DNA from 2 places in the Streptomyces spinoverrucosus genome. Region 1 is predicted to be linked to the other one. Evidence: predicted binding sites of a transcription regulator. Region 1 holds the regulator's gene; the other holds the start of a gene.
What was found. Region 1 encodes HspR, which represses chaperone genes until heat shock. Its sites were predicted from a motif close to TTGAGNNNNNNNNNCTCAA; they were not measured.

Region 1 (7,790 bases):
GCGAGGGAGATTACTAAGCGGTAACTTACCCAGTCCGTCTGAGACTACCCGCATCCCTCGTCGCACTGTAGCCAGGCATGGGGTGATCTGGGTCGCTGAGGGTCGCCTCACGAACCGGACGCTTTACCTGACGAACTGAACGTGTTATTCGTACCAAATTGATAGATTCGCACCTAATTTAAGAGCGTGCTCTACGGCATCGCCGCCGCCGTCGCGGCCCTCTTCTTCGCCTCGCTGCTCACGGCCCTGCTCCGCGGCCCCGCGCTGCGCCTCGGCCTGATCGACCGGCGGCGCCGCAACCGTCCCGTCCCGCTGCTCGGCGGGGTGGCCGTGGTGCTCACCACCCTCGCCGTCGCGGGCGCCGGCGAGTGGACCGGCGTCGCCCCGCTCGGTTCCGGCGTGCGCAGGCTGCTGATCACGGCCGCCGCCGTCGCCGTCCTGGGGCTGGTGGCGGACGTGTGGCGGCTGCGGGCCCGGGTGCTGCTGTGCGGTACGGCCGTGGCGGCGGCCTGTGTCGTGCCGTACGAGGAGGTCGGCGTGGCCGGTGGGGTGGTGGCCGTCGGGTGGATCGCCGCCGTCGCCGTGGCCTTCCGGGCGCTGGACCACGCGGACGCGCTGGTGGGGACCGTCGGGGTGGTGACCGCCTTCGGAGTCGGGGTGTGCGCGGCGGTCGCGGTGATGGACGGGCTCGCGGTGCTGCTGAGCGTGCTGGCGGCCGCGCTGACCGGGTTCCTGATGCACAACTGGCATCCGGCGCGGATCGCGCTCGGCGCGTGCGGGTCGCTGTTCACCGGGTTCGTGCTCGCCGCCGCGGTTGTGCTGACCCGTGCGGGGTACGCGCCCGGGGATTCCGTGGGCGTGCTGTTCGCGTTCACCGCCGTGGTGAGCGCCGACGTCCTGCTCGTGGTGCTGGTGCGGCGGTTCACCGGGCGGCCCGGGCCCGATCATCTCGCGCACCGGCTGCGCCGACTGGGGCTCACCCCGCAGGGCGTGACCGTCGTCCTCGGCGCCCTCGCCTTCGGTGGGGTGCTCGTCGGCGTCCTGGTGCACGCCGGGTGGGCCGACGGCGGTGCCGTGCTCGGGGTGGCGGGCGCCGCGCTGATCCTCGTAGGAGCACTGCTACGGGTGAAAAAGCGCGGCCCGCTGACGGCAACCTCCACGCACGCTCCTGCGTCTTTGCAGGTCACAGGGCACTTGCGTGTAAGGAACGGATAAGAGTTGAGTCTCACCGACTCAGGTCTGTTGACCCCGCCCCGGCCGTCGTGCACACTTGAGCCTGTTCCACTCAAGTCAGCTGGAGGAATCAACCATGGCACGTGCGGTCGGCATCGACCTGGGCACGACTAACTCCGTCGTCAGCGTTCTGGAGGGCGGCGAGCCCACCGTCATCACCAACGCCGAGGGCGCCAGGACCACGCCGTCCGTCGTCGCCTTCGCCAAGAACGGCGAGGTGCTGGTCGGCGAGGTGGCCAAGCGTCAGGCCGTGACCAACGTCGACAGGACCATCCGGTCGGTCAAGCGCCACATGGGCACCGACTGGAAGATCGAGCTCGACGGCAAGCCCTTCAACCCGCAGCAGATCAGCGCCTTCGTGCTGCAGAAGCTGAAGCGGGACGCCGAGGCCTACCTGGGCGAGAAGGTCACCGACGCGGTCATCACGGTCCCGGCGTACTTCAACGACGCCGAGCGTCAGGCCACCAAGGAGGCCGGCGAGATCGCCGGTCTGAACGTGCTCCGCATCGTCAACGAGCCGACCGCCGCCGCCCTGGCGTACGGCCTCGACAAGGACGACCAGACCATCCTGGTCTTCGACCTCGGTGGCGGTACGTTCGACGTCTCGCTGCTGGAGATCGGCGACGGCGTCGTCGAGGTGAAGGCCACCAACGGTGACAACCACCTCGGTGGTGACGACTGGGACCAGCGCGTCGTCGACTACCTGGTCAAGCAGTTCCAGTCCGGCCACGGCGTGGACCTGAGCAAGGACAAGATGGCGCTGCAGCGCCTGCGCGAGGCCGCCGAGAAGGCGAAGATCGAGCTGTCCTCGTCCACCGAGACCTCGATCAACCTGCCGTACATCACGGCGTCCGCCGAGGGCCCCCTGCACCTCGACGAGAAGCTCACCCGCGCCCAGTTCCAGCAGCTCACCGCTGACCTGCTGGAGCGCTGCAAGACCCCGTTCTTCAACGTCATGAAGGACGCCGGCGTCTCCATCAACGAGATCGACCACGTCGTCCTCGTCGGTGGCTCCACCCGTATGCCCGCCGTCGCCGAGCTCGTCAAGGAGCTGACCGGCGGCAAGGAGGCCAACAAGGGTGTGAACCCGGACGAGGTCGTCGCCATCGGCGCCTCGCTCCAGGCCGGTGTCCTCAAGGGCGAGGTCAAGGACGTCCTGCTGCTCGACGTCACCCCGCTGTCCCTCGGTATCGAGACCAAGGGCGGCATCATGACCAAGCTGATCGAGCGCAATACCACGATCCCGACGAAGCGTTCGGAGATCTTCACCACGGCCGAGGACAACCAGCCGTCGGTGCAGATCCAGGTCTACCAGGGCGAGCGCGAGATCGCGGCCTACAACAAGAAGCTCGGCATGTTCGAGCTGACCGGTCTGCCCCCGGCGCCGCGCGGCGTCCCGCAGATCGAGGTCTCCTTCGACATCGACGCCAACGGCATCATGCACGTCACGGCGAAGGACCTCGGCACGGGCAAGGAGCAGAAGATGACCGTCACCGGCGGCTCCTCGCTGCCGAAGGACGAGGTCGACCGGATGCGCCAGGAGGCCGAGCAGTACGCGGAGGAGGACCACCGCCGCCGCGAGGCCGCCGAGACCCGCAACCAGGGCGAGCAGCTCGTCTACCAGACGGAGAAGTTCCTCAAGGACAACGAGGACAAGGTCCCCGGCGAGATCAAGACCGAGGTCGAGGCCGCGGTCGAGGAGCTCAAGGAGAAGCTCAAGGGCGAGGACACCGCCGAGATCCGCACGGCCACCGAGAAGGTCGCGGCCGTGTCCCAGAAGCTCGGCCAGGCCATGTACGCCGACGCCCAGGCGTCCCAGGCGGCCGCGGGCGGCGCCTCCGAGCAGCCCAAGGCCGACGACGACGTGGTCGACGCCGAGATCGTGGACGACGAGCGCAAGGACGGTGCCGCGTGACGGAGGAGACCCCGGGCTTCGAGGAGAAGCCCGACGTCCCCTCCGGCGCCACTCCTGACGACGCCGAGCCGCAGGCCGCCCCGGAGGAGGGGGCGGCCACGGCAGGGGACGTGAACCAGAACGCCGGCCTGGTGGCAGAGCTGGACCAGGTGCGTACGGCGCTCGGTGAGCGCACGGCGGACCTCCAGCGGCTGCAGGCCGAGTTCCAGAACTACCGCCGCCGCGTCGAGCGGGACCGCATCACGGTCAAGGAGATCGCCGTCGCGAACCTCCTGACCGAGCTGCTGCCGGTGCTCGACGACATCGGGCGGGCCCGGGAGCACGGCGAGCTGGTCGGCGGCTTCAAGTCCGTCGGCGAGTCGCTGGAGACCGTGGCGGCCAAGATGGGCCTGCAGCAGTTCGGCAAGGAGGGCGAGCCCTTCGACCCGACGATCCACGAGGCCCTGATGCACTCGTACGCGCCGGACGTCACGGAGACGACCTGCGTCGCGATCCTCCAGCCGGGGTATCGCATCGGCGAGCGCACCATCCGCCCCGCGCGGGTGGCCGTCGCCGAGCCCCAGCCGGGCGCGCAGACCGTGAAGCCCGCCGAGGAGAGCGAGACGAAGGCCGACGACAAGGAGAACGGTGGCCCGGACGAGGGCTGACGTTGAACGGATGAGGAAGGAGGGACGTCGAGGATGAGCACCAAGGACTTCATCGAGAAGGACTTCTACAAGGTCCTCGGCGTCCCCAAGGACGCCACCGAGGCCGAGATCAAGAAGGCGTACCGCAAGCTCGCCCGCGAGTACCACCCGGACGCCAACAAGGGCAACGTCAAGGCCGAGGAACGCTTCAAGGAGATCTCCGAGGCGAACGACGTCCTCGGCGACCCCAAGAAGCGCAAGGAGTACGACGAGGCCCGCGCCCTGTTCGGCAACGGCGGCTTCCGTCCGGGCCCCGGCGCCGGCGGCGGCTCGTTCAACTTCGACCTGGGCGACCTCTTCGGAGGCGGCACCCAGGGCCAGGGGGCCGGCGGCTTCGGCGGCGGACTCGGTGACGTCTTCGGGGGCCTGTTCAACCGGGGCGGCGCGACCGGCACCCGGACCCAGCCGCGGCGCGGCCAGGACATCGAGTCCGAGGTCACCCTCAGCTTCACCGAGGCGATCGAGGGCGCGACCGTCCCGCTCAGGATGTCCTCGCAGGCGCCGTGCAAGGCCTGCTCCGGCACCGGCGACGCCAACGGCACACCGCGCGTGTGCCCGACGTGCGTCGGCACCGGGCAGGTGGCGCGCGGCTCCGGCGGCGGCTTCTCCCTCACTGACCCGTGCCCGGACTGCAAGGGCCGCGGCCTGATCGCGGAGAACCCCTGCGAGGTCTGCAAGGGCAGCGGACGCGCCAAATCGTCCCGCACCATGCAGGTGCGCATCCCGGCCGGGGTGTCGGACGGGCAGCGCATCCGCCTGCGCGGCAAGGGCGCGCCCGGTGAGCGGGGCGGCCCGGCGGGCGACCTGTACGTGGTCGTGCACGTCAAGGAGCACCCGGTCTTCGGCCGCAAGGGCGACAACCTCACCGTCACCGTCCCGGTGACGTTCACCGAGGCGGCCCTCGGCGGCGAGGTCAAGGTGCCGACCCTCGGTGGTCCCTCGGTCACGCTGAAGCTGCCGCCGGGCACGCCGAACGGCCGTACGATGCGAGCGCGGGGCAAGGGCGCGGTCCGCAAGGACGGCACCCGCGGCGATCTGCTGGTCACCGTCGAGGTGAGTGTCCCGAAGGACCTGACGGGGAAGGCTCGTGACGCGCTGGAGGCGTATCGCGAGGCGACCGCGGGCGAGGATCCGCGGGCGGAGCTGTTCCAGGCCGCGAAGGGAGCATGAGTCAAGCCATGGACACCAACGGCCGTCGACGCAACCCGTATGAACTGACCGAGGAGACCCCGGTCTACGTCATCTCGGTGGCGGCCCAGCTGTCCGGCCTGCACCCGCAGACACTGCGCCAGTACGACCGCCTGGGCCTGGTGTCTCCGGACCGCACGGCCGGCCGCGGCCGCCGCTACTCGGCCCGTGACATCGAGCTGCTCCGCCAGGTGCAGCAGCTGTCGCAGGACGAGGGCATCAACCTGGCCGGCATCAAACGCATCATCGAACTGGAGAACCAGGTCGCGGCCCTGCAGTCCCGCGTCGCGGAGCTCCAGGCCGCGCTGGACGGCGCGGCGGCGGCGATGCAGCAGCGCGAGGCCGCCGTGCACGCCTCCTACCGACGCGACCTGGTGCCGTACCAGGAGGTGCAGCAGACGAGCGCGCTGGTGGTGTGGCGGCCGAAGAAGGCAAAGGACTCCTAGTCAGGCGCACATGTGAAGGGGCCCGGAGGTTCACCCGAACCTCCGGGCCCCTGCCATGTCGGGTCAGAGCCAGCTCTCCCAGATGCCGTACGCCCGCTCCCACATGACCTTCTCGTTGCCGGCGGGGCCGTCGCTGTACACGGCCCGGTAGTAGTACAGGCCGAGCACGTCGTCGTGCACCGTGTTGTCCATGTAGGACTCCGGGGCGTCGACCTTGCCCGTGGCGAGTGTGGTCCACGAGGCGGTGGCCGGGTCCCACCGCTCGTAGCGGTAGTCGGTCCAGTTCTCGCACGGCGGGTCGAAGAGGATGTCGCCGCAGCGGACGGAGAGCTCCGGGTACTGGTCCGTGTGCACCTCGGTGCCGGTCCAGCCCGGCGGGCGGGTGTCGGGGAGGGCGACCGAGATCTCGGCCGTATGGAAGAACTCGGGCCCCTCGTGCGAGTACTCGCGGTCGGTGGCGGCCACCCGGTAGACGTGCTCGCGTCCGTCCGGCAGCGTCGGGCAGAGGATCTCGGTCCCGGCCGGCGAGTCGCTCGTCACGCAGTTCTTCTTCCACACCGTCTCGCCCGTGTCCGGGTCGGTGGTGCCCTGCCAGACGTAGTAGCCCATGACGTCGTCGTCGGCCGGGGGGTTCCAGGTGAGGCGGACGCCCATCGGAACGACCTCGGCCGCCAGGTCGGTGACCGGGGCGGGGCGCCGGGTGTCGTCGGTGGTGGCGGTGACCGGCTCGCTCGGCCGGGAGCGGTGCCCGTAGCGGTCGACCACGACGATCCGGTACTCGTACGTGGTCTCGGAGGCACCGGTGCCTTCCAGACAGTGCGAGTGGATGACCTCGGTGGCCCCCGCGTAGGAGGGGTCGTGCGCGTCCGCCGAGCCGTACGTGTAGCTGTTGGGCGGTTCCGGCGGACCCTCGCCGGTGATCGGCGGGGAGCACTGCTCCACGGTCGTGCTCTGCCCGGTCACGGGGTCCGTACGGACGATCTGATACGTCGGCAGGTGCCGCTCGTCGGCGGCCCAGGGGTCGGCGCTGCGCCAGGCCAGGTCCACGCCCTTCTGCCACACCAAACGGGTGTAGAGCCGGTACGGGGCGATCGCCTCGGGCCGGTCCGCCATCCTCAGCGTCACCTCGGCGGGCCCGGAGGCGTTGCCCTTGGCGTCCGTCGCGCGGACCGCGTACCGGTACTCGTCCGCCAGGGCCACCTTCTGCCGCGGCACGACATCGGTCGCGGTGGTGGTGGCGGTGTCGAGGGCGTTCACATAGGCGCCGGTGGCCGGGTCGTACTGAAGCACCTCGTACGTCGCCGCGTCCGCGACCGGCGTCCACACCAGGTGCGGTACGCCCGCCTCGTACGCGATGCGAAGGTTCGCGGGGGCCTTCGGCGGAACCGTGTCCCAGAGGGTGAGCGTCGTGGCGGCGGAGTACGCGGACCAGTTGCCGGCCGCGTCCCGGGCCCGACCGCGGTACGTGACCTTGCTGCCGTCGGCCGGCTGCCCGGCGTCGCAGACGAAGCCCTTCGGGCCCTCGTGGACGGTGATCCACGCACCGGTGGCGGCGTCCTTGCGCTGCGCCTGGTACCAGGCGATGTCGGCCTGGTTCGCGGCCGTCGTGACGAGCTCCGGGCCCGCCAGCTTGTCGTCGACCGCGCAGACGTCCTGCTCGACGAACGGCGCGGCGGGCGGCGTCCTGTCGACGGTGGTGACGGACCGTTCGGCGCTGCCGCTCGACTCGTTGCCCGCCTTGTCGTGGGCGCGCACCTGGTAGGCGAAGGCCTGCCCGGTGGCGGGCGGGGCGTCGGTGTACGAGGTGGCCGTGGTACCGGCCAGCCGCGTCCAGCTGCCCCCGGTCTTCAGCCGGCGGTAGACGCGGTAACCGGCGAGGTCCATCTCCTTGTTCCGCGCCCAGGTGACCTTGGCCTTGCGGGTCGTGGTGTCGTACGAGACGGCCGCGCCGGTCGGCGTCAGCGGCCTGACCTTGTCGACGCTCGGTGATGTCCGGGGCGTGTAGGCGAACTTCACGTTCGCGGCGCCCGTCCAGTTGACGTAGTCGACGCGCAGGCTGTGTGAGCCCTTGGAGATGGTGAGGTTGACCGTCTTCGTGACGGTCCTCGACACGTTCTTCCACAGGTTCACCTTGAGCTCGCCGTCGAGATACACCCGTATCCCGTCCTGGGCGGACGCCGTGAAGGTGAACGGGCCGCCGGAGCCGAAGTCCCGGGTGACCGACCAGCGGACTGCGAACCCGTCCTTCGGCAGGCCCGAAGCGGGCGCCTTGGTACCCCAGTTCTCGCTGACCACGCTGTCGCAGTCGGTCCGCTTCGGGGT
Region 2 (7,790 bases), 2.9 Mb from region 1:
TACGGCACCGTCAGCCTGGTCGCCTTCGGCGTGCTGACCGTCGGTGCCATCGCCCTCGCCCTGGTCTTCGGGCGGCTCGCCGAGCGCGACCCGCGCACCGGCGGGCCCTACGTCTACGCCCGCGCCGCCTTCGGCGACTTCGCCGGGTTCCTCGCCGCCTGGGCCTACTGGATCACCACCTGGGTGTCCAACGCGGCGCTCGCCGTCGCCGCCGTCGGCTACCTCGACGTCCTGATCCCGGTGAACGACCACCGCTGGACCGCCTGTCTCGCCGCGCTGGTCATCCAGTGGCTGCCGGCCCTCGCCAACTTCGCGGGCACCCGCTACGTCGGTGCCGTCCAGCTGGTCTCGACCGTGCTGAAGTTCGCGCCGCTGCTGCTCGTCGCGGTCGGCGGGCTGTTCTTCTTCGACGCCGACAACCTCGGCCCGTTCCACACCGGCGACGGCAGCGCGATCGGCGCGGTCTCGGCCTCCGCCGCGATCCTGCTCTTCTCCTACCTCGGCGTCGAGTCCGCGGCCGTCAGCGCCGGGGAGGTCGAGAACCCGCGCCGCAACGTCGCACGGGCCACCGTCATCGGCACCGCGGGCGCCGCGCTGGTCTACCTGCTGGGCACGCTCGCGGTCTTCGGCACGGTCGCGCACGACGAGCTGGTGAACTCCACCGCGCCCTTCTCCGACGCCGTGAACGCCATGTTCGGCGGCGGCTGGGGCGGCTGGGCGGTCGCGCTCGCCGCGCTGGTCTCCATGACCGGCTGCCTCAACGGCTGGACGCTGCTCAGCGCCCAGACCCCGCACGCGGCCGCGAAGGACGGCCTGTTCCCGGCGGCGTTCGCCCGCAAGAAGCGCGGCGTGCCCACCTTCGGCGTCGGCGTGACGGTCGTCCTCGCCTCCCTGCTGACCGTCTACAACTACACGTTCGGCTCGGCGAAGGTCTTCGAGGTCCTGGTCCTGGTCACGACGTTCACGGCGACGGTCCCGTATCTGCTGGCGACGGCTGCCCAGTTGTTCCACCTCGTCGCGGGCCGACGGGAACTGGTCGACCGCGGACGCCTGGTCCGGGACGCGCTGGTCGCCTCAGTGGCAGCCGCCTTCTCGATGTGGCTGGTAGCGGGAGCAGGCTACGCGGCGGTGTACCAGGGAGTCCTGTTCCTGTTCGCAGGGGTACTGGTCTACGCCGTGATGACAGCAGGCCTCAAGGGGCGCGGGGAACTGCGCGAGTAACCCCCACGCACCCGCTGACGAAGAACAAAAGCTGCACCGGGAGGCGATCGTCCGTGACGAGCCGTACTGCCTGTTCCTGGACCCGCCGGATCGGCGCCTACGCACTCCCCGAGGGCTCCATCGTGCTGCAGCCCGGGATCGACCTGCTGCACCGGGCGGAGGACTTCCCGCCGGGCGCGCCGGTGCTGGTGATCACCGACGGCTGGTGCGATGTGCTGCGGGTACGGCGTGAGCACGCCTACCTGATTCCCCAAGGTGCCCGACTGCCGTTCACCGCGCGTGGACCGGTGTTCCGCGTGCGGTGAGCCGGAATGTGATCGGATAGGGGCCGAGAGCCCGGAAACGGGGTCGCATCGAGAGCATGCGAAAGGAACAACCGTGGCAACCACGCGCTCCGCACACACCGTCTGGGAAGGCAACCTGCTCGAGGGCAACGGCGTCGTCACCTTCGACTCCTCCGGCATCGGCCAGCAGCCGGTGTCGTGGCCGTCGCGCGCCGAGCAGGCGAACGGCAAGACCAGCCCCGAGGAGCTGATCGCCGCCGCCCACTCCAGCTGCTTCTCCATGGCGCTGTCGCACGGTCTGACCGGTGCCGGCAACCCGCCCACCAAGCTCGTCACCTCGGCCGACGTGACCTTCCAGCCCGGTGAGGGCATCACCGGCATCCACATCACCGTCGAGGGCACGGTCCCCGGCCTGGACAACGACGCGTTCGTCGCCGCCGCCGAGGGCGCCAAGGCCAACTGCCCGGTCAGCCAGGCACTGAAGGCCGTCCCGATCACCCTGTCGGCGAAGCTCACCTGATCCGAGCGGAACCTGACACAGGCCGTCCCTCCGGGGGCGGCCTGAACGTTGTGCGCCGTGGCGTGCCCGCCGGCGAGCCCAGAGCCGACTGACCGGGCCCTGCCCGGGTATGTACCCGTATGACCACACGGCCCCATTGACAAGAGCCCACTCAAGTTTTGTGCTGGACTTCAAGAGGCTCCCTGGCGGAAGGGGACAGCGATGGCACGCGCGGTCGGTATCGATCTCGGGACCACGAACTCGGTGGTGGCCGTTCTGGAAGGCGGCGAACCCACGGTTGTCGCCAACGCGGAGGGGGCCAGGACCACACCGTCGGTCGTGGCCTTCGCCAAGAACGGCGAGGTACTCGTCGGAGAGGTCGCCAAGCGGCAGGCCGTGACGAACGTCGAGCGCACAGCGCGCTCCGTGAAGCGGCACATGGGCGACGCGAACTGGCGGTTCCCCGAGCAGGGCTCCGTGGACGGCACCCGCTACCGGGCCCAGGAGCTGTCGGCACGGGTGTTGCAGAAGCTGAAGCGGGACGCAGAGGCGTATCTCGGCGAGGACGTCACGGACGCGGTGATCACCGTGCCCGCCTACTTCGACGACGCCCAGCGGCAGGCGACGAAGGAGGCCGGGGAGATCGCCGGCCTGAAGGTGCTGCGGATCATCAACGAGCCCACGGCCGCAGCCCTCGCCTACGGCCTCGACCGGGGCGAGGAGCAGACCGTCCTCGTCTTCGACCTCGGCGGCGGCACCTTCGACGTCTCGCTCCTCGAAATCGGCGACGGCGTGATCGAGGTCAAGGCCACCAACGGCGACACCCACCTCGGCGGCGACGACTGGGACCAGCGGATCGTCGAGCACCTCGTCAAGAAGTTCAAGGGGCAGTACGGCATCGACCTCGGCAACGACAAGATGGCGCTCCAGCGGCTCCGCGAGGGCGCCGAGAAGGCCAAGATCGAGCTGTCCAGCTCCACCGAGACGACGATCAACCTGCCCTACATCACCGCCTCCGCCGAGGGCCCCCTGCACCTCGACGAGAAGCTCACCCGCGCCCAGTTCCAGGAGCTCACCTCCGACCTCCTCGACCGCTGCAAGACCCCCTTCCACCAGGCGGTCAAGGACGCGAACATCAAGCTCTCGGCGGTCGACCACGTCATCCTCGTCGGCGGCTCCACCCGGATGCCCGCCGTCACCGACCTGGTCAAGGAACTCACCGGCAAGGACCCGCACAAGGGCGTCAACCCGGACGAGGTGGTGGCCGTCGGCGCGACCCTCCAGGCCGGTGTCATCCGCGGCGACGTCAAGGACGTGCTGCTCCTCGACGTCACCCCGCTGTCCCTGGGCATCGAGACCAAGGGCGGCATCATGACCAAGCTCATCGAACGCAACACGACCATCCCCACCCGGCGTTCGGAGATCTTCACCACGGCCGCCGACAACCAGCCCTCGGTCGGCATCCAGGTCTACCAGGGCGAACGTGAGATCGCCGCGTACAACAAGAAGCTCGGCGTCTTCGACCTCACCGGGCTGCCGCCGGCCCCACGCGGCGTCCCGCAGATCGAGGTCGCGTTCGACATCGACGCCAACGGGATCATGCACGTCTCCGCGAAGGACCTGGCCACGGGCCGCGAACAGAAGATGACCGTGACCGGCGGCTCGGCCCTCCCCAAGGACGACATCGACCGCATGATGCGGGAGGCCGAGCAGTACGCCGAGGAGGACCGCAATCGCCGCGAGGCCGCCGAGACCCGCAACCAGGCCGAACAACTCGTCTACCAGACGGAGAAGTTCCTCCGCGAGAACGAGGACAAGGTGCCGGCCGACACCAAGTCGGAGGTGGAGTCGGCGGTCACGGACCTGAAGCAGTCGCTGGAACGCAACGCCGAGACCAGCGAACTGCGCACCGGCGTCGAGAAACTCGCCACCGTCAGCCAGAAGATGGGCCAGGCCATGTACGCCCAGGCCCAGCAGACCCCCACGGAGGGCACCACCGGGGAGCGCACCGCACCGCAGGACGAGGAGGGCGTCGTAGACGCGGAGATCGTCGACGACGAGAAGGACACCAAGGGCGGAGCGGCGTAGGGCCCCGCCCGCCCGTCAGGCCCGCGTGCCCGCCAGCCGGTCAGGGCTTGCGGGCCACGCCCGCGTACACCGGCACGACTCCCTCCGCCTGCGCGGCGACATCCTCCGGCTCCGGCCGCCAGCCGTGGACGGGGATGACGCCGGGGCCGAGCAGCTCCAGCCCGTCGAAGAAGCGGAAGAACTCGGCGAGGGAGCGCGGGAAGAACGGCGTGCCGGTGCGCCGGAAATTGTCCGCGGCCTTCTCGACGGCCTCGGGGCTGAGGTCGGCAGTGACCTGGGAGACGATCAGGTGGCTGCCCGGGGCGAGCGCGTCGACGTACTGCTTCAGCAGCCCGTACACCTCGTCGTCGAGGTAGTGGGTGAGCGCGACCAGCGACAGCGCGACCGGCCGGTCGAAGTCCAGCGTCTCGCCCGCCCGCCGCAGCAGGGTGTCGAGGTCGCGTACGTCGGCGTGCGCGTAGGCGGTGGCACCCTCGGCTGAGCCGTGCAGCAGGGCCTGCGCGTGCCGGAGGACGATCGGGTCGTTGTCCGCGTACACCACCCGGGACTCCGGCGCGATGCCCTGCGCCACCTGGTGCAGGTTGGGCTCGGTGGGGATACCGGTGCCGATGTCCAGGAACTGGCGGATCCCGGCCCGGGCGACCGTGCGCACCGCCCGGTGCATGAACCGGCGGTTGGCGCGCGCCCCGCGCAGCACCGTCGGGTCCACGGCGAGGATCCTGCGGGCCAGTTCCTCGTCCACCGGGTAGTTGTCCTTGCCGCCCAGCCACCAGTCGTAGACCCGGGCCGGATGCGGTCGGCTGGTGTCGATCCGGGTGGACTCGGCGTCGGATCCGGTCATGCGGTGCGGTCTCCTCGTCGTGTGTCGGGGATGGCTCAAGGGCGTGGGTCACACGCCCCCGCGGTACTCCTGGAGGATTTTCTTGGAGCGCTGGGCCGACGCGGCGTGCGCGGTCATGTGGTCCAGCACCTCCAGGTGCGCGGAGACCTCGCTGCGGGAGTCGAGATACAGGGCGCCGGTCAGGTACTCGGTGAAGACCATGTCCGGCAGCTCAGCCTCGGCGAAGCGGAACAGGGAGAAGGGCGCGTACGTCCCCGGATGCGGGCCCCGGGCGAACTCGGCGACCTGGAGCGTGACCCGGTCGCTCTCGGCGGCCTCCAGCAGCCGGTCCAGCTGGGCGCCCATGACCTCACGGCGTGTGCTCACCGGGCGGCGCAGGACCGTCTCGTCCATGATCACCCACAGGTGCGGCGGGTCGGGCCGGCGCAGCAGCTCCTGCCGGGCCATGCGCAGGGAGACATGCCGTTCGATCATCTCCGCACCGCCGGACTGCCCGATCGTCCCGGCCTCCAGCACGGCACGGGCGTAGTCCTCCGTCTGGAGCAGTCCGGGCACGAAGTGCGGCTCGTAGGAGCGGATCAGCCGGGCGGCGCCCTCCAGGCTGACGAACAGGCTGAACCAGTCCGGCAGCACATCGCTGAACCGCTGCCACCAGCCCGGCTGGTTCGCCTCCTCGGCCAGCGCGACGAACGCCGTCACCTCGTCCTCGGGGACGCCGTAGGCGGGCAGCAGGATCTGCAGGTACGGGATCCTGAGCGCGACCTCGGCCGTCTCCATCCGCCGTACGGTCGCCGGGGCCACCCGCAGGACGCGGGCGGCCTCCTCGCGCCCCAGACCGGCTGCCTCGCGCAGCTCCTGCAGACGCTTTCCGAGAACCACCTGGCCCACGGTGGGCGCGGCCCGCCGCTCACTCACGCCACGCCTCCCCTACGCGCCGAAAGCAGCCGAAAGCATGCGAGCAGTGTGTCACGTTCCGCTTGTCAGGGCAGCAGCGAGTGAAGGTACTTGACCGTCGCCGGGTCGGCCGGAAGCAGTGTCTCGATGGCCAGTTCGGCGACGGTCACGTCCATGGGGGTGTTGAACGTGGAGATCGACGAGACGAACGACAGGGTCCGGCCCTCGTGCTCGATCCGCATCGGCAGCGCGAAGTAGGGGACGCGCTCGGCCGGTTCGTCACCGGTCGCCGACTCGGGCACCGGATACGCGGCCACCTCCTCGTACAACTCCCGCAGCGCCGCCGAGCGGTGGAGCGCGATCTGCCGCTCCATCTGGGCGAGCAGATGCGCCCGCCAGTCACGGAAGTTACGGATGCGCGGCGCCAGGCCCTCCGGGTGCAGGGTCAGCCGCATGACGTTCGGCGGCTGACCGAGCAGGGACTCCGGGAGGCCCTCCAGCAGCATGGTGACGCCCCGGTTGGCGGCCAGCACGTTGTACGTCGCGTCCAGCACCAGCGCCGGGTACGGCTCGTAGCCGCGGATCAGCCGTTCCATGCCCTCGCGCAGGGCGTCCAGCGCCGGGTCGTCCAGGGGCGTCCGCGGGTAGCGCGGGGCGTAACCGGCCGCCAGCAGCAGCGCGTTGTGCTCCCGCACGGGGATGTCCAGGTGCTCGGCCAGTTTCAGCACCATCTCCTCGCTGGGGCGGGAGCGGCCCGTCTCGACGAAGCTGATGTGCCGCGCCGAGGAGCCCGCCCGCGACGCCAGCTCCAGCTGACTGATCCGCCGCCGCTCCCGCCAGGCCCGTAGCAGCGGGCCGACGCCCTGGTCGGCGGGGGTGCCGTGCGCGGACGGGAGCGTGGTCATGCCTACGACCGTAGTCGAGGAGGGCCGATGAACGAGACGGGGTTCACGCGCCGGCTGCGCTCGCTGACGATCTCGCGGCCGAATGTGCGCGTTCCTGACCGTTCCCGATCATCGGCACCGTCCTGACCAGGGCCGCAGCCGCCCGCCTGTGGCACGCTGAACGGGTACGCGACATCCACGAAGGGAGCGACCTCATGCCCGTCGAACCGCTGTCGCAGAAGGAGATCGAGGACCGGCTGGCGGAGCTGCCCGGCTGGTCGCTCGACGGCGACCGGCTCACCCGCTCCTACCGACTCGGCTCGCACCTGGCGGCGACGGCCCTGGTCGTGCACATCGCCCAGGTCCAGGAGGAGCTCAACCACCACTCCGACCTCACCCTCGGCTACAACACCGTCACCCTCACCGTCAGCACGCACAGCGCCGGCGGCAAGGTGACGCGGATGGACTTCAAGCTCGCCGAGCGGGTGGAGGCCCTCGCCCCCGCGCACGGCGCCGGCTGAGCGCACGGTGCTGGACTACACCGACGAGGCCGAGCGGTACGACGCCTCCCGGGGCGGCGAGCCCAGGGCGGCCGCCGCCGCGGAGGGCGTGCTGAGCCTCGTACCGCGGCAGACGCGCAAGCTGCTCGACGTGGCCTGCGGCACCGGCATCGTGACCCGGCGGCTCGCGGCGGCCCGGCCCGGGACGCGGGTGACGGGCGCCGACCTGACGTACGCCATGGCACGCCATGCCGCCGCCCGCCTGCCCGGCGCCGTCGTCCTCGCCGACTGCCACCGACTGCCCTTCCGGGACGGGGAGTTCGACGCCGTCACCAGCGTGTGGCTGCTGCACCTGCTGCGACGGCCGGAGCACGTCAGGGCCGCCGTCGCCGAGTGCGCCCGCGTGCTGCGCCCCGGCGGCGTCTACGTCACGACGGTCGACAAGGCCGCCGCCCACAACGTCGGCAGTGACATCGATGCCATCCTCGCCTCCCGCCCCCGCAGCCCCGCCCTGGACACCTCGGCCGCCGTCGAGTCGTACGCCGCCGAACACGGTCTCCTGCCCGCCGGACGGGCCCG

Region 2: dnaK (molecular chaperone DnaK) is a predicted target of HspR. The motif match lies at 2,162-2,180, and genes of this name have one in related genera.

What each region holds. Positions count from the first base shown of each region.
Region 1 covers NZ_JADPZX010000001.1:3,950,488-3,958,277, reverse strand. The annotation lists gene I2W78_RS17805 (MraY family glycosyltransferase) at 187-1,215, shown strand; gene dnaK (molecular chaperone DnaK) at 1,310-3,148, shown strand; gene grpE (nucleotide exchange factor GrpE) at 3,145-3,795, shown strand; gene dnaJ (molecular chaperone DnaJ) at 3,829-5,004, shown strand; gene I2W78_RS17785 (heat shock protein transcriptional repressor HspR) at 5,013-5,468, shown strand; gene I2W78_RS17780 (PA14 domain-containing protein) at 5,532-7,790, opposite strand, start outside.
Region 2 covers NZ_JADPZX010000001.1:1,066,462-1,074,251, reverse strand. The annotation lists gene I2W78_RS04905 (amino acid permease) at 1-1,221, shown strand, start outside; partial or broken gene I2W78_RS04900 (DUF2201 family putative metallopeptidase) at 1,335-1,526, shown strand; gene I2W78_RS04895 (OsmC family protein) at 1,600-2,025, shown strand; gene dnaK (molecular chaperone DnaK) at 2,227-4,092, shown strand; gene I2W78_RS04885 (SAM-dependent methyltransferase) at 4,133-4,933, opposite strand; gene I2W78_RS04880 (helix-turn-helix domain-containing protein) at 4,982-5,848, opposite strand; gene I2W78_RS04875 (helix-turn-helix domain-containing protein) at 5,914-6,732, opposite strand; gene I2W78_RS04870 (4a-hydroxytetrahydrobiopterin dehydratase) at 6,927-7,232, shown strand; gene I2W78_RS04865 (class I SAM-dependent methyltransferase) at 7,240-7,790, shown strand, end outside.